DNA from 2 places in the Kineococcus gynurae genome. Region 1 is predicted to be linked to the other one. Evidence: riboswitches for the same ligand, from Rfam matches in the RefSeq annotation. Region 1 holds a riboswitch; the other holds the start of a gene.

What was found. A riboswitch is a leader RNA that binds a small molecule or an ion and turns the genes downstream of it on or off. The one in region 1 is predicted to bind thiamine pyrophosphate.
Region 2: it holds a riboswitch for thiamine pyrophosphate, as region 1 does, so the genes downstream of both, thiM (hydroxyethylthiazole kinase) here and ACFFKU_RS01150 (ECF transporter S component) in region 1, are expected to answer to the same signal.

The regions. Positions count from the first base shown of each region.
Region 1 is NZ_JBHLUI010000002.1:117,572-126,060, forward strand. It holds gene ACFFKU_RS01130 (GGDEF domain-containing protein) at 1-151, opposite strand, end outside; gene ACFFKU_RS01135 (NAD-dependent epimerase/dehydratase family protein) at 364-1,353, shown strand; gene ACFFKU_RS01140 (DUF4235 domain-containing protein) at 1,454-1,756, opposite strand; gene ACFFKU_RS01145 (hypothetical protein) at 1,773-1,913, opposite strand; TPP riboswitch at 1,942-2,046, shown strand; gene ACFFKU_RS01150 (ECF transporter S component) at 2,096-2,731, shown strand; gene ACFFKU_RS01155 (ATP-binding cassette domain-containing protein) at 2,734-4,287, shown strand; gene ACFFKU_RS01160 (energy-coupling factor transporter transmembrane component T family protein) at 4,284-5,051, shown strand; gene ACFFKU_RS01165 (DUF3616 domain-containing protein) at 5,151-6,242, opposite strand; gene dnaK (molecular chaperone DnaK) at 6,406-8,271, shown strand; gene grpE (nucleotide exchange factor GrpE) at 8,271-8,489, shown strand, end outside.
Region 2 is NZ_JBHLUI010000013.1:19,911-28,399, forward strand. It holds gene ACFFKU_RS18430 (LmeA family phospholipid-binding protein) at 1-174, shown strand, start outside; gene mgrA (L-glyceraldehyde 3-phosphate reductase) at 198-1,232, shown strand; gene ACFFKU_RS18440 (ATP-binding cassette domain-containing protein) at 1,271-3,661, opposite strand; TPP riboswitch at 3,751-3,848, shown strand; gene thiM (hydroxyethylthiazole kinase) at 3,841-4,653, shown strand; gene thiE (thiamine phosphate synthase) at 4,650-5,282, shown strand; gene thiD (bifunctional hydroxymethylpyrimidine kinase/phosphomethylpyrimidine kinase) at 5,279-6,106, shown strand; gene ACFFKU_RS18460 (TenA family protein) at 6,103-6,774, shown strand; gene ACFFKU_RS18465 (DUF2382 domain-containing protein) at 6,801-7,808, opposite strand; partial or broken gene ACFFKU_RS18470 (hypothetical protein) at 8,386-8,489, shown strand, end outside.

The sequences.
Region 1 (8,489 bases):
CCACCGCGACGGGCAGGAACGCCGCGAGGTCGGCCCGCGACAGCGCCACCAGCAGCCCGGGCACGCAGAGCAGGGCCATGGCCGTGAAGGCGAGCGCCTCGATGCGCGCCCGGACCGCGGGGCGCCCGAGCAGCGGGTCCGGTTCGGTCACGGGTGACCATCGACGATTCGCAGGGCGGTCTTGACGTCGTTCCCGGTGGGCGGGACGAGCCCGGTCGGTGCGGGGCACGGACTCCTCGGCTTGCGGTGTGACGGATGAGGTTCATGGGGCAGGTGATCACTGTGCTCCCCCCGGCCCGCTCGCGCGCGCCGACACCCGGGTCGTCCTACGGTGACCGGACCGACAACGACGGAGGGTCACGAATGTCCTTGCGCGTGCTGTTCCTGGGGGGCACCGGGATCATCAGCTCGGCCTGCGCGGCGCTCGCCGTGGAACGCGGGCTCGACCTGACCGTCCTGAACCGCGGGGGCGGTGCCAGCCGCCGACCGTTGCCCGAAGGCGTGGAGGTGCTGACCGCCGACGCCCGGTCACCTGAGGTGCTGCGGACGGCGCTGGGGGACAGGGAGTTCGACGTGGTGGTCGACTTCGTGGCGTTCACGGCCGCGCACGTCGCCGCCGACGTCGAGACGTTCCGGGGGCGCGTGGGGCAGTTCGTCTTCATCTCCTCGGCCTCGGCGTACCAGAAGCCGGTGGGGCACCTGCCGATCACCGAGTCCACCCCGCTGCGCAACCCGTTCTGGCAGTACTCCCGCAACAAGATCGCGGCCGAGGACGTCCTGGTCCGCGCCTACCGCGACGAGGGGTTCCCGGCCGTGGTCGTCCGGCCCAGCCACACCTACGACCGGTACTCCCTCCCGGTCGACGGCGGGTGGACCATCGTCGAGCGGATGCGCCGCGGCAAGCCCGTCGTCGTGCACGGGGACGGCACCTCGCTCTGGGTGCTGACCCACCATCGCGACTTCGCGAAGGGTTTCGTCCCGCTGCTGGGGGATCGCCGGGTCACCGGGGAGGCGGTGCACATCACCGGCGAGGAGGTCCTGACCTGGGACGCCATCCACCGGGTCCTGGCCGACGCGGCCGGGGCGGGCGAGCCGCAGCTCGTGCACGTCCCCTCCGACGTCATCGCCCGTGAGGACCCCGCCCGGGGTCCCGGGCTGCTGGGGGACAAGGCGCACTCGGTCGTCTTCGACACCACGGTGCTGAAACGGCTGGTCCCGGGTTTCGCGGCGACGATCCCGTTCGCCGAGGGCGCCCGGGAGATCGTGGCCCATCACGACGCGCACCCGGAACTCCGGCGCGTCGACCCCGTCGTCGACGCGCTGGAGGACGACCTCGTCAGGCGCTGGGGCTGACGACCTCCCCTCCCTCGTTCTCGACCCTCCCCCCGTAATCAAGGAATCCGAGGCGCCGAATTCCTTGATCACGGGTGGGTGGTGCCCGTCGGAGGGGTGGTCAGCTGAGCTGCTCTACCCGGCCGTCGTCACCCTTGCCGAGACCGGGGGGCGCCTCGTTGAACGTGTTGCGGTACCAGACCGCGGCCTGGCGTTCGACCAGCAGACGGGTGATCCCGATGATCGCGCCGGACGCCAGCGCCCAGACGACCGCTTCCTTCCAGGCGACGTCCGGGTCCTCCGGGTTGTCCGGCGGCGGGCTCTTGGTGATCCCGACCCAGGCCTTCTTGACCACCCGGTTCGCGACCGCGGTCGCGATGAACCCGGCCCCGGGGCCGACCAGCTTCCAGACGACAGAACTCATGGGTCCAGACCTTGCCCTACAGCAGACCCACGAGCCAGCGCAGGGCCGGGACGAGGGCGGTGGCGGCCCCCAGCACCAGCGCGAACGCCAGGAGCACGGCGACGAGGCGGACCCCCCGGGAGGGGCCGCCGTCCGGTCCACGGAGGTTGCGCAGCACGGACCCCATCCTGCCGGGAGTACCCTGGGCGCCACGACAGGGGAGCGCCACCGGGCGCTGAGAGTGCGGGAGACCGCAGACCCTCGAACCTGATCCGGTTCACACCGGCGTAGGGAGTCGGGACGTCTCGACCCGTGGCCACGATGGCCGCGGGTCCCCCTCCTGATCCGCAGGAGGACGCAGTGAGCACCACCGAACGAACCCCCACCCGCATCTCCGTCGCGACCGGTCCCGTCGCGCGCTGGCGCACGATCGACCTGCTGACCGCGGCCATGGTCGGCGTCGCGTTCGGCGTCGTGTTCTGGGGGTGGGGCGTCGTGTACTCCGCCGTCGTCACCCCGTTGACGACGTTCTTCCAGCCGGCCTCCGGGCTGGTCGGCGGGGTGTGGTTGATGCCCGCGGTCATCGCCGCGCTGATCGTGCGTCGCCCGGGCGCGGCCCTGCTGGCCGAGCTCGTCGCCGCCAACGTGGAGTTCCTGCTGGGGTCGCACTGGTCCACCGGGGTCCTGATCTCCGGTGCGGTGCAGGGGCTCGGCGTCGAGCTCGCCGTCGCCGCCCTCGCCTGGAAGCGCTGGGGCGTGGGGGTCGCCGTCCTGGCCGGGATCGTCGCCGCCACGGCGGAGTCGGTCTACGAGTGGTTCGCCTACATCCCGGAGTGGTCGTTCGCCTGGAAGCTCGCCTACCTCGGGTTCTTCGCGGTGTCCGGGGCGCTGCTGGCCGGCGTCCTGGGCCACGCGATCGTGCAGGCTCTCGCGCGCGCCGGGGCGTTGCGGCGCTTCCCGGTCGCGGCCGAGCTGCGCGCCCGGACCCGGGTCTGACCGTGGCACCGGCCTCGGCGCCGTCCGGGGCGACGTCGGTCCGGGTCCGCGGCCTGCGGGTCCGGGACGGTTCGCGGACGTACCTGGGCGGGTCCGCGGGTCTCGACCTCGACGTCGGGGCAGGGTCCCGGGTGCTGCTGGTCGGCCCCAGCGGGGCGGGCAAGTCGACGCTGCTGCGGGCCCTCGCCGGCTTGGTCGAGGACCTCGACGGGCAGAACTCCGGGGAGGTGCTCCTCGACGGGCGTCCCGTGCGGGCCGGTCGCGCGGGTTCGGCCGGCCTGCTGCTGCAGGACCCGCAGGAGACCGTGGTGGCGGCGAGCGTCGGGCGCGACACCGCCTTCGGCCCCGAGAACCGCGGCGCTGACCGGGCCGAGATCTGGGCCCGGGTCGCCGAGGCGCACCACCGGGCCCAGCTCCGGGTCGGCCCCGGTCGCGACACCGTGACCCTGTCCGGCGGGGAACGGCAGCGGCTCGGACTCGCCGGGGTGCTCGCGCTCGACCCCGGGCTGCTGCTGCTGGACGAGCCCACGTCGATGCTCGACGCGGCCACCGCGCGGCGGGTCCGGGACTCGGTCCTGGCCGCGGTCGGCCCGCGGACGCTGGTCGTGGTCGACCACGACCTCGCGGCGTGGGCCGAGGCCGTCGACCGCGTCCTGGTCCTCGACCACGACGGGGTCCTGGTCGCCGACGGGACCCCCGCCGCCGTTCTCGGCGACGAGGTGCTCGCGACCCGGCTGGGGCTGCGGGTCCCCGGTGGTGCCCCTCCCCGGCCCGCCGACGTCGCGGGTCTGCACCCCGCGATCGCCCTGGTGGAGGGGGAGCCGGCGCTCGTCGCCGAGTCGGTGGGGCTGTCGGTGCGCTCGCGCGGGATCCGCCCGAGCGCGCCGACCCTCGTCCTGGACGCGGTCGACGCGCAGCTGCGCAGCGGAGCGCTCACGGCGCTGGGCGGACCCTCGGGGGCGGGCAAGTCGAGCCTGCTCGGGCTGCTCGCCGGACTGCAGCGGCCGACCCGGGGGCGGGTGCTGGCCGCGGCCGGGCTGACCGCGGGACTGCGCCACCGGGAGCCGGCCCGCTGGCGCTCCCGCGACCTCGCCGCCCGGGTGGGCTGGATGCCCCAGCACCCGGACCGGGGTTTCGTCCGGCCCACGGTGGCCGAGGAGGTCCGGGTGACCCTCGACGTCCTCGGTCGGGGGCCGGGCGAGGTCGAACGGGTCGTCGGGCTGCTGGAGCAGGCCGGGCTCGCCGACCGGGCCGGGCTGGACCCGCGGCTGCTCTCCGGTGGGGAGCAACGGCGGTTGAGCGCCGTCTGCGCCGTGGCCGCCGCCCCGGCGGTCCTGCTGGCCGACGAGCCGACGGTGGGTCAGGACGCCCGGACCTGGGCCTTCGTCACCGGTCTGCTCGTCTCGGCGGCGGCGGCCGGCGCGACCGTCGTGACCGCCACCCACGACACCGACCTGCTGGACCTGGCCGACGAGCAGGTCCACCTGGTCGACGGGCACGTCGACCACCGGGTCGCGGGCCGGGCCCCGGTGCGGACGGGGGTGGGGTCCCGGTGAGCGTCGACGCGCGACCCGTCGTGATCCCGCCGACGGCGACGGTGGAGCGTTCGCGGGTCGGTCGCTCCCCGGTGCGGTTCTGCGGACCCCTCTCGGTGCTCGCCGCCTCGTTGCTCGCCGTCCCCGCCTCGATGTTCGTCCGCGACTGGCGGGTCGGTCTGGCGGCGCTGGTCGTGGAGCTGCTCTGCCTGCCGCTCCTGGTCCGGAGCTGGCGTCCCTTCTGCGCGCGGATCGTCCCCATGCTGGTGGCCGCGGCCTCGGTCGGGTGGTCGACCTGGCTGCTGGGGGAATCGACCGACCCGGTGGCGACCGCCGCGGGGGCGGCGCTGCGGATCCTGGTCCTCGTGCTGCCCGGGGCGGCCCTGCTCGGGTGGATCGAGCCGAGCGAGACCGGCGACCACCTGGCCCAGCGGCTGCGGGTCCCGGGGCGACCGGTCGTCGCCGCGGTCGCGGCGCTGGAGCAGCTCGCAGCCCTCAAGGACGTCCACGACGACCTGGCCCGCGCCCGCCGCGCCCGCGGCTTGGGGCCGTCCCGGACCCCGGCCTCGACGGTCCGGTTCCTCGCCTCGACCTCCTTCGGCCTGCTGGTCGAGTCGATGCGGCGGGCGGACCGCATGTCGGTGGCGATGGACGCGCGGGGTTTCGACTCCGAGCACCCGCGCAGCTGGGCGCTGCCGGCGCCCTGGACCCGGGCCGACACCGTGCTGGTCGGGGCCGCGGTCGTGGTGGCGCTGGTGCCCGTCGTGCTGTCGCAGATCCTCTGACGGTCACGACCCGGCCTCTCCCCTCCGACGAGGCCGGGTCGCCCCGTCACCGACGAGGACGCCGTGCCGGCCCGATCCGTTGCACCGTCGGGGGAGGGATCACCCCGGGAGTTCCCAGAGGTCGGCCAGCATCCCGCCGGGGACGTGCCGCTGCGGGGCGGGGGAGTCGAGCACGACCAGCAGCCGGTCGCGGGCCCCGTCCACCTCGGCGGGGACGACCGCGATGCCCTCGGGATGGTCGACGCCCTGACCGTGCGGGAGGTCCAGGACGACCGGGAGCTCCTCGGCCCGGACCACGTCGGCGGCCTGCGTGGCGCAGCCCCCGACCCAGCGGTGGACCCGGACCGGCCCCGACAACCCCATCGACGGTCCGGCGAGCACGAGCAGGTCGGGGCCGTCGGGGCAGAGGTCGCGGATGCCGAGGCCGCCGAGGTCGAGCAGGTGCAGCCGGTACGCCTTCCCGGCGGAGAGCTCGGCCAGGGCCAGCCGGTGCGGGTCGTCGGGGTGGGTGACCGGTCGGATCTCCAGCAGCAGCGCCCACCCGCGCAGCACCGGTCCGCGGAAGCCGACGAACAGCGTCGGGTCGCCGGCCTCGTCGTGGTGGACGGCCAGACCCTCGACGTCGATGCCGTTGTCCTTGGAGGGGATCTTGCGGAAGGGGCGGATCAGCGGGTCCTTGCGCAGCAGGTGGACCAGGTCGTCGTCGCGACCTCCCAGGACGGCCGACGTCAGGACCTGCCCGTCCGTCCGGACCTCGCGGGCCGGCAGCCCGGTGACCGGGTCGACCGGCAACCGGACCAGCGTGAACCGGTTCTCCTCCCGGACCACGCGGGCCAGCCGCTCCCGGGCCCGGTCGTCGTCGTCGCCCGCCCGCACGCGCTTGCGCTTGAGGCTGTGCGAGCCGACCGCCCAGAGCCACGGACCGCTGCGGGCCAGGCCCTCCACGTCGGCCTCCTCGTCGTCCGGGGCGGGCAGGTCCACCAGCTCGCCGAGCCGGACGCTCACCTGCTCGCCGTAGCCGTCCAGGTGCTCGTCGCCCAGGGCGGTCAGCCGTTCGACGGTGGCGGTCTCGTCGCCCGCGACCCACAGGTGGCGCCCGTCGGTCCGGACCGCGGACAGGTTGGTGTGGGTGCCCGCCTCGCGGGAGTCGTCGGAGAAGTGCAGAGGGATGCGCCGCAGCGGCTCGATCATGCCCCGCTCAGCGTCCGGGAGGTCGTCGAGGTTCCCGGGAACAGGACGCGACCGCCATGAGTTGAGCGGGGTGGACTCAAGATGCGTGACTCCCGGGTTGACAGATCCGCGAGGACGGGCAGACTTGAGTGGAACAAGCTCAACCAACCGAAGGAGATCCACCATGGCTCGTGCCGTCGGCATCGACCTGGGCACCACCAACTCCGTCGTCTCCGTCCTCGAAGGCGGCGAACCGACGGTCATCGCCAACGCCGAGGGTGGCCGCACCACCCCCTCCGTCGTGGCGTTCGCCAAGAACGGCGAGGTCCTGGTCGGCGAGATCGCCAAGCGCCAGGCCGTCACCAACGTCGACCGCACGATCCGCTCCGTCAAGCGCGAGGTCGGCACCGACTGGACGACCACGATCGACGACAAGAAGTACACGCCGCAGGAGATCAGCGCCCGCGTGCTGCAGAAGCTCAAGCGCGACGCCGAGAGCTACCTCGGCGAGGCCGTCTCCGACGCAGTCATCACCGTTCCCGCCTACTTCTCCGACGCCCAGCGTCAGGCCACGAAGGAGGCCGGGGAGATCGCGGGTCTGAACGTCCTGCGCATCATCAACGAGCCGACCGCGGCCGCCCTCGCCTACGGCCTGGACAAGGGCAAGGCCGACGAGCTCATCCTCGTCTTCGACCTCGGCGGCGGGACGTTCGACGTGTCCCTGCTCGAGGTGAGCAAGGACGAGGACGGCTTCGCGACCATCGAGGTCAAGGCCACCTCCGGTGACAACCACCTCGGTGGGGACGACTGGGACCAGCGCGTCGTCGACCACCTGCTCAAGAAGGTCAAGGGCAGCTACGGCATCGACCTGTCCAAGGACAAGATCGCGATGCAGCGGCTGCGCGAGTCGGCCGAGCAGGCCAAGAAGGAACTCTCGACGGCGACCAGCACCAACATCTCGCTGCAGTACCTGTCGATGACCGAGAACGGCCCCGTCCACCTGGACGAGTCGCTGTCCCGCGCGCAGTTCGAGTCGATGACCCAGGACCTGCTGGACCGCACCAAGAAGCCGTTCCACGACGTCATCGCCGAGGCGGGCGTGCAGCTGTCCGCGATCGACCACGTCGTGCTCGTGGGTGGTTCGACCCGCATGCCGGCCGTCACCAACGTGGTGAAGGAACTCACCGGGGGCCGCGAGCCCAACAAGGGCGTCAACCCCGACGAGGTCGTCGCCATCGGTGCGGCCCTGCAGGCCGGCGTCATGAAGGGCGACCGCAAGGACGTCCTGCTCATCGACGTGACCCCGCTGTCCCTGGGCATCGAGACCAAGGGCGGCATCATGACCAAGCTGATCGAGCGCAACACCGCGATCCCGACCAAGCGTTCGGAGGTCTTCACGACCGCCGACGACAACCAGCCCTCGGTCCTCATCCAGGTGTTCCAGGGCGAGCGCGAGCTGGCTCGCGACAACAAGCCGCTGGGCACGTTCGAGCTCACGGGCATCGCGCCGGCCCCCCGCGGGGTCCCGCAGGTCGAGGTCACGTTCGACATCGACGCCAACGGCATCGTGCACGTCGGGGCCAAGGACCGCGGCACCGGCAAGGAGCAGTCGATGACCATCTCCGGCGGCAGCGCGCTGTCGAAGGAGGACATCGAGCGGATGGTCAAGGACGCCGAGGCGCACGCCAGCGAGGACCGTTCCCGCCGCGAGGAGGCCGAGGCCCGCAACCAGGCCGAGGCGCTCGTCTACCAGACGGAGAAGTTCGTCGCGGACAACGCGGACAAGCTCCCGGCCGAGGGCAAGACCGAGGTCGAGGCTGCGGTGGCGGAGCTCAAGACCGCGCTGAACGGCACCGACGCGGCCGAGATCAAGGCCAAGTCCGACGCCGTCGCCGCGGCCAGCCAGAAGCTCGGGGCGGCCATGTACGAGCAGCAGGCCGCCCAGGGTGACTCCGCGGGCGCCGGCACCGACGGTTCCTCCCAGGCCAAGGCCGACGAGGACGTCGTCGACGCCGAGGTCGTGGACGACGAGACCCCGAAGGACAAGTGATGGCGGAGGAGTTCCCCGCCGAACCGACCGTGATCCGCGACAAGCGCCGGCTCGACCCCGAGACCGGCGAGGTCCGTCCCGAGGCCCCGGCGGCCGAGGCCGCCGGGGCCCCGGACGGCGCGAACGGTGCCGACGAACCCGCGGCCACGTCCGTGGCCGACGCCGAACTGGTTGCGGCGCAGGCGCTGGCCGAGCAGCGGCTCGACGAGCTGCAGCGG
Region 2 (8,489 bases), on a different contig from region 1:
CTGGACCGGGTGCGGCAGTTCGCGTCCACGGCCGGGATCGACGTCCTCGCCCCGGTCGACGTCCCCTTGACCGACGTCCCGCCCGAGGTCGACCCCCGCACCCTGGAGGTCACCCCCGGCGGGGTGACCGTCCGGGCCGTCGTCGAGGCCACCGAGGTCCCGGCGGGGGGCTGATCCGCGCGTGCCAGGATCGGGGGGTGACGTACACCGCTGACGAGTCCCGGTACTCCTCCATGCCCTTCCGCCGCTGCGGGCGCAGCGGCCTGGACCTCCCCGCGCTGTCATTGGGGTTCTGGCACAACTTCGGCGACGACAAACCGCTCGAGAACCAGCGGGCCGTGGTCCGCCGGGCGTTCGACCTCGGCATCACGCACATGGATCTCGCGAACAACTACGGCCCGCCCTACGGTGCGGCCGAGAAGAACTTCGGCGAGCTCATGCGTACCGACCTCAAGCCCTACCGCGACGAACTCGTCATCTCGTCCAAGGCGGGGTGGGACATGTGGCCCGGCCCCTACGGCGACTTCGGTTCCCGCAAGTACCTCGTGGCGTCCTGCGAGCAGTCGTTGCAGCGCATGGGGTTGGACTACGTCGACATCTTCTACCACCACCGTCCGGACCCGCGGACGCCGCTGGAGGAGACGATGGGGGCGCTGGACTCCCTCGTCCGGGCGGGCAAGGCCCTCTACGTCGGGATCTCCTCCTACGGCCCGGCCCGGACCCGCGAGGCCGTGCGGATCCTGCGCGAGCTGGGCACCCCGCTGCTCATCCACCAGCCCTCGTACTCGATGTTCAACCGCTGGGTCGAGACCGAGCTTCTCGACGTCCTGGGGGAGGAGGGGGTCGGCTGCATCCCGTTCACGACCCTCGCCCAGGGCCTCCTGACCGGCCGCTACCTCGACGGCATCCCGGCCGACTCCCGTGCGGCGCAGGGGAAGTCGCTGGACACCTCGATGCTGTCGGAGGAGAACCTGGCGCGGATCCGCGGGCTGAACGAGATCGCGGCCGGCCGTGGGCAGAGCCTGGCTCAGCTCGCGCTGGCCTGGGTCCTGCGCGACGAGCGGGTCACCACCGCCCTGATCGGGGCCAGCAGCGTGCAGCAGGTCGAGGACAACGTCGCCGCCCTGGACAACCTCGAGTTCAGCGACGACGAGCTGCGGGCGATCGACGAGTTCGCGGTCGACTCCGGGGTCGACCTGTGGGCCGACGCGCGCGCGGGCGGCGACGCCTGATCCTCTCCTGATCTTCTCCGAATCCCGTCCCGCGGGCCTCAGCCCGCGACGTAGTCGGCCAGGTGCCGACCGGTCAGCGTCGACCGGTCGGCCACCAGGTCGCGCGGGGTGCCCTCGAAGACGATCCGCCCGCCGTCGTGCCCGGCCCCCGGTCCGAGGTCGACGATCCAGTCGGCGTGGGCCATGACGGCCTGGTGGTGCTCGATGACGACCACCGACTTCCCGGAGTCCACCAGCCGGTCGAGCAGTCCGAGCAGGGCCTCCACGTCGGCCAGGTGCAGACCGGTCGTCGGCTCGTCCAGGACGTAGATCCCCCCCTTCTCGCCCAGGTGGGTCGCGAGCTTCAACCGCTGCCGTTCCCCGCCCGAGAGCGTCGTCAGCGGTTGTCCCAGCTTCACGTAGCCCAGGCCCACGTCGACGAGGCGACGCAGGATCGCGTGCGCGGCGGGGAGGCGGGCGGCACCGGCGGCGAAGAACTCCTCGGCCTCGGCCACCGGCATCGCCAGGACCTCGCTGATGTCCTTGCCGGGGTCGTCGTCCTGCCCCCCGTAGCGGTACTCCAGCACCGAGGCGTCGAACCGTCGGCCCTCGCACACCTCGCACGGGGTCGCGACCCCGGCCATCATCGCCAGGTCGGTGTAGACCACCCCGGCGCCGTTGCAGTTCGGGCAGGCGCCCTCGGAGTTGGCGCTGAACAGCGCGGGCTTCACGCCGTTGGCCTTGGCGAACGCCTTGCGGATGGGTTCCAGCAACCCGGTGTAGGTCGCGGGGTTGCTGCGCCGCGACCCGCGGATGGCGCCCTGGTCGACGGTGACCACGCCCTCGCGGGGCGAGACCGACCCGTGCACCAGCGAGCTCTTGCCCGACCCGGCGACGCCCGTGACGACCACCAGCACGCCGAGGGGCAGGTCCACGTCGACCGAGCGGAGGTTGTGGGCGTCCGCCCCGCGCACCTCCAGCGTGCCCGTGGGGGTGCGCACGGACTCCTTGAGCCGGGCCCGGTCGTCGAAGTGTCGTCCGGTCACGGTGTCGCTGGTCCGCAGGTCGGCCACCGGACCCTCGAAACAGATGTGACCGCCGGCGGTCCCGGCCCCGGGCCCCAGGTCGACCACGTGGTCGGCGACCAGGATGGTCTCGGGTTTGTGCTCGACCACCAGGACGGTGTTCCCCTTGTCGCGCAACCGCAGCAGCAGGTCGTTCATCCGCTGGATGTCGTGCGGGTGCAACCCCGTGGTCGGTTCGTCGAACACGTAGGTCACGTCGGTCAGGGACGATCCCAGGTGCCGGATCATCTTCACCCGTTGGGCTTCCCCGCCGGAGAGCGTGCCCGAGGGACGTTCCAGAGACAGGTACCCCAGCCCGATCTCCACGAACGAGTCCAGGGTGTGCCGCAACGAGTCCAGCAGCGGGGCGACGGAGGGGTCGGACAGCGACGACACCCAGGTCGCGAGGTCGCTGATCTGCATGCGGCACGCCTCGGCGATGTTCACCTCGCCGATCCGGGCCGAGCGGGCCGCCTCGTTCAAGCGGGTGCCGTCGCAGTCCGGGCACGTCGTGAACACCACGGCCCGTTCCACGAAGGCCCGGATGTGCGGCTGCAGGGCGTCGACGTCCTTGGACAGGAACGACTTGCGGACCTGCGGGACCAGCCCCAGGTAGGTCAGGTTGATCCCGTCGATCTTGATCTTGGTGGCCTCCTTGTGCAGGAGGTCGTCGAGCTGCTTCTTGGTGAACCGTTTGACGGGCTTGTCCGCGTCGAAGAACCCGCAGCCGTTGAAGATCCGGCCGTACCACCCCTCCATGCCGTAGCCGGGGATGGTGATGGCGCCCTCGTTGATCGACTTGTTCTCGTCGTACAGGGCGGTGAGGTCGATGTCGCTCACCGAACCCCGGCCCTCGCAGCGCGGGCACATCCCGCCGGTGACGGAGAACGCCCGCCGTTCCTTGACGGTCCGCCCGCCCTTCTCGACCGTGATGGCGCCCGCGCCGCTGACCGAGGCCACGTTGAACGAGAACGCCTGGGCCGAGCCGACCCAGGGTTTCCCGAGCCGGCTGAACAGGATGCGCAGCATCGCGTTGGCGTCGGTGGCGGTCCCGACCGTGGAGCGCGGATCGGCCCCGAGGCGCTGCTGGTCGACGATGATCGCCGTGGTCAGGCCCTCCAGGACGTCGACGTCGGGGCGGGCCTGCGTCGGCATGAACCCCTGCACGAAGGCCGAGTAGGTCTCGTTGATCAGCCGCTGGGACTCCGCGGCGATCGTGCCGAAGACCAGCGAGCTCTTGCCCGAGCCGGACACCCCGGTGAAGACGGTGAGCCGGCGCTTGGGGATCTCCACCGTCACGTCGGCCAGGTTGTTCACCCGGGCCCCGGTCACCCGGATGACGTCGTGGCCGTCGGCCGAACGGCTCGCTGCTGCGGCCCTGCTCATGTCGTCCTCCTCGGTGCGGTGACCCGGTCAGCATCCTGGCCCAGGACCGGGCAGCGGTACCAGGGAGTCCGTGCCGGACTGCTACGGTCGGCCGCGACACGGGGTGTCCCGCACCGGCGGGGCTGAGAACAGACCCGTACGACCTGACGCAGGTAATGCTGACGAAGGGATGTCGCGCGATGTCGCGTCCGGACCTCACCCCGGAACTCCTGGCCGAGCTGCGGGCGGCGGTGGCCGAGCAGGCCCCGCTGGTCCAGTGCCTCACCAACTCGGTCGTGCAGACCATCACCGCCAACGCGCTGCTGGCCGTCGGGGCCGCCCCGGCGATGGTCGACAACGTCCACGAGTCGGCGACGTTCGCGGGGATCGCCACCGGCGTCCTCGTCAACGTCGGGACCCTCGACGACGACCGGGCCGCGGCGATGGCCCTGGCGGCCGCCGCCGCCCACGCGGCCGGGACCGCCTGGGTGCTCGACCCGGTCGCGGTCGGCGGCCTGGAGTTCCGTACCCGGGTGGCGGGGGAACTCCTGGAGCACCGACCGGACGTGGTGCGCGGCAACGCGTCGGAGGTCATGGGCCTGGCCGGGACCGGGGCCGGCGGGCGCGGGGTCGACAGCACCGCGGCGGTCGACTCCGCGGTCGAGGCCGCGGTGGCGCTCAGCGGACGGACCGGCGGGGCGGTCGCGGTGTCCGGGGAGGTGGACCTCGTCGTCGCGGGGGACCGGCGGGCCCGGGTCCGTGGGGGGCACCCGCTGCTCACCCGCACCACCGGGGCCGGCTGCGCCCTGGGGGCGCTCACCGCCGCCTACGCCGGGGTCGCGGACGACCCGTTCTCCGCCGCCGTGGCCGCCCACCTGCACGTCGCCCTCGCGGGGGAGCGGGCCGCCGAGGGCGCCCCCCGCCCGGGGAGCTTCGCGATCGCCTGGATCGACGCGCTCGACGCCGTCGACGCGGCCGCCGTGCGTTCGGCCGCCCCGGACCGGCTCGCGTGAGTTCCGCCGTCGACTACCGCCTCTACCTCGTCACCGACACCGGGCAGTGCGGTGACCGCGGGGTCGTCACCACGGTGCGGGCCGCCGTCGCCGGCGGGGTCACCGTCGTGCAGGTCCGGGCCAAGGACGGTGGGGACCGCGACCGGCTCGCGCTGGTGCGCGCGGTCGTCGACGCGTGCGCCGGGACCGGCGTCCCCGTCCTGGTGAACGACGCCGTGGATGTGGCCCTGCTGGGCGGGGCCGACGGGGTCCACCTGGGCCAGTCCGACCTGCCGGCCGACGAGGTCCGCACCCTCCTCGGCCCCGACCGGCTGCTGGGGCTCTCGGTGTCGACCGTGGCCGAGATCGGGGCCGCGCCGACCGGGGTGCTCGACTACCTGGGCGTCGGTCCCGTCCACGCCACCCCGACCAAGACCGACGCCGCCGCTCCCCTCGGTGCCGACGGGGTCGCCGCGCTGGCGGCGGCGACCGACCTGCCCTGCGTCGCCATCGGCGGGATCCACCTCGACACGATCGACCCGTTGCGCGACACCGGTATCGCCGGGATCTGCGTCGTCTCCGACATCTGTGCCGCCCCCGACCCGGAGGCGGCGGCCCGGGCGCTGCGGACGCGGTGGGACCGCTCGTGACCGCGCGGGTGGCCCTCTCGATCGCCGGCTCCGACCCCAGCGGGGGAGCCGGCGTGCAGGCCGACCTCAAGACGTTCGGCGCGCTCGGGGCCTACGGCTGCGCGGTCCTGACCGCCCTCACCGCGCAGAGCACGCGGGGCGTCACCGGCGTCCACGTCGTTCCCGCCGAATTCGTGGCCGAGCAGCTGCGCACGTTGCTCGCCGACGTCACCGTGCACGCCACCAAGATCGGGATGCTGGCCGACGTGGCCGTCGTGGGCGCCGTCGCGGACGTGCTCGCGGAGCGGCCCGCCGGACCGGTGGTGCTCGACCCGGTCATGGTCGCGACGAGCGGGGCCCGGCTGATCGCCGAGGACGCGGTCGTCGCGTTGCGGGAGCGACTGCTGCCGCTGGCCGACCTCATCACCCCGAACGTCCCCGAGGCCGCCGTCCTGCTCGGGACGACCCCGGCCGGCGGGGTGCAGGAGTGCGTCGAGCAGGCCGAGGCGCTCACGGCCCGGACCGGGGCCCGCGTGCTCCTCAAGGGCGGGCACCTGCCGGGGGCGGAGAGCGTCGACGTGCTGGCCGAACCCGGTCGCCGGACCCGGCTGGTCGTCCGACCCCGCGTCGCGACCGAGCACACCCACGGCACGGGCTGCACCCTGTCCTCGGCGCTCGCGGCGCTGCTGGCCCGGGGGGTACCCGAGGGTTCCTGGGAACCGCTGGTGGAGAGTGCGCGCGACTACCTGCAGGCCGCCCTCCTCGCGGGGCGCGACCTCGGGGTGGGCGGTGGCCACGGGCCGCTGCAGCACTTCCCCGCCACCGACCCGATCGAGGTGCGATGAGTTTCACCGACGAGGCCTGGGCCCGGACCGCGGCCCTGCGCGCGGCCGTGGACGGTCTGGACTTCCTCACCGAGCTGGGGGCGGGAACCCTGGCGCCGGAGACGTTCCGGCACTACCTGGAGCAGGACACCCTCTACCTCGAGGGGTACGCGAAGGCGCTCGCGCTGCTCGCCTCCCGGGCGCCAAACACCGCCGCGGGCGCGTTCTGGGCGACGTCGGCGGCCGGGGCCTCGGTGGTCGAGGCGAGCCTGCACGAGGACCTGCTGACCTCCGGGGTCCTGCCCGCCGCGACGGGTCCCGCCGTCGCCACCCCGGCGACCCTGGGCTACGTCTCCTACCTGGTCGCGACCGCGGCGACGGCGCCGTACGCGGTCGGGGCCGCCGCCGTCCTGCCCTGCTTCTGGATCTACGCCGACGTCGGTCGCAGCCTCGCCGCGACCGCGGCGGGGGTCGGCGCGGAGCACCCGTACCGGCGCTGGGTCCTGGCCTACGACGACCCGGAGTTCCACGCCTCGGTCGACCGGGCCAGGGCCTTGGTCGACGCCGCCGCCACCCCAAAACTCGCCGAGGAGATGCACACGGCGTTCGCGACGGCTGCCCGCTACGAGTACCTGTTCTGGGCCGAGGCCCACGACCGACGGGACTGGCCGCTCGGCCTGGACGGCTGAGGAGGGGCCGGGCGGGCGTCCCCGGGTCAGCGGACGGGCGGGTCGTCCTCCACGAGGTCGACGGCCTCACCGCGGAGCTCGGCGTGGACGACGTCCTCGTCCGTCCGGGTCCGGATCCGCACCCGGACACGCTCCACGGGGTGGACGGTGAGGACGACGCTGGGGACCTCCTCGAGCAGGACGATCTCGAACTCCCGCCCGGGCGCCTCCGCTCCCGTCCCGTCGACCTCGATGTGCTCCTCGCGGACGTCGGCCTGGACGGTCTCGGTCCCTCGGACCGTCTCGGTGCCGAGGTGCACCCGCTCGACCGGGACGACCTCGGTCCCGGCCACGGCGCGCTCCTCGGTCAGGACCACCTCGTGCTCCTCCTCGGTGAGATCGCCACCCGACAGGGCGTCACCCCGGTTGGCCTCCGTGATCGGCTCCCGGGTCACGACGACCTCCTCGTGCGAGACCGGGACGGAACGCGTGACGTTCTCCGAGGTCACGTACTTGCGGAGGCGGGCGCGACCGGCCTCACGGGTCTCGGTACCGACCCGGAGCTCTTCCTTCGACCGGGTCATCGCGTCGTCGGTGTTCGGGCCCGAGGTGTCGTGCCCCTCGGACCGGTGCGTGCCACCGACGGTCTCCGTCCTCCGGTCGACCTCACCGGGGACCGTGCCCGCGCGACCCACGAGATCGTCGTCGCCGTCCACGCGGGTGGTCGCCGCGGACGACGCGTGGTCGGAGACGCCGTAGTACCGGTACAGGTCGGCCTCGTCGGCCTCGCCGAGCTCGCTGCCCGGGTCGTGATGGGGAGCGTCCCGGACGGTCGACTTGTCGAACGGCACCGTGACCGTGCCGCCCGACACCGTGGCCCGGGACAGCGGGATGAGGGAGACGTTCGAGCCGAACAGTCCCGTCTTCACGGACACCCATTCGGGGCGGCCGGAATCGTTGTCGAGGTAGACCTCCTCGACCTTGCCGATCTTGTCGCCGTCACTGCCCGTGACGGTGGCGCCGAAGAGGGATTCTGGGGTGGTCTGGTCAACCAAGGGGTTCCTCACGAGGTTGGACCCGGCGCCGGAGGCGACCGGGGGCGTGAGTCTTGTGGGGGCCTGGCTCTGGACCCGGGCGGTGCGGGCCAACGCTGCCGTCCGCGCGGCGAGCCGCAACTCGATCAATCCGCTGCGCCGGAGGACAAGCGGTCACGGAGCACGGCGAAGAGATCATCCCAGCACCGGACGATCTTCCCGCCCTCGAACCGGTAGACGACGAGTTCCTGGACCGGGCGTCACTCATGGCGCTCATCATGGAGCCGGCCCGCGACCGACTCTCCCGTGATCAAGGGAACCACTGCTGGTCGTCGAGAAGTGCGACGCGCACCGACCGTCTCCGGCAGCGCCGGTTGAGAGGCCGGGAACCTGCGACGACGCCAAGGAGGACATCGACCCTTCTTCCCGGGAGGCCCCGCGTCGTCCCGTCGGATCATGACAGCCCCCGAGGTCGCGACAGAGTGGTGAGGGTGGCGTACGGCGCGCCTCGGCAATTGCGCACAGTAACCCGTTGTGCAGCAACGGGTGTGCTCAATCCTGTCTTGATCATCGCGTCCTGGTCGAGTAGAATTCGCACATGAGTGCGGAGGTTGTCGAGCCGGTGGACGTACGGGATCAACTGACGCCCCGCGACGCCCTCGATGAGTTGCTGCAGGCCTCCGAACGGCTCCGCTCCACCGG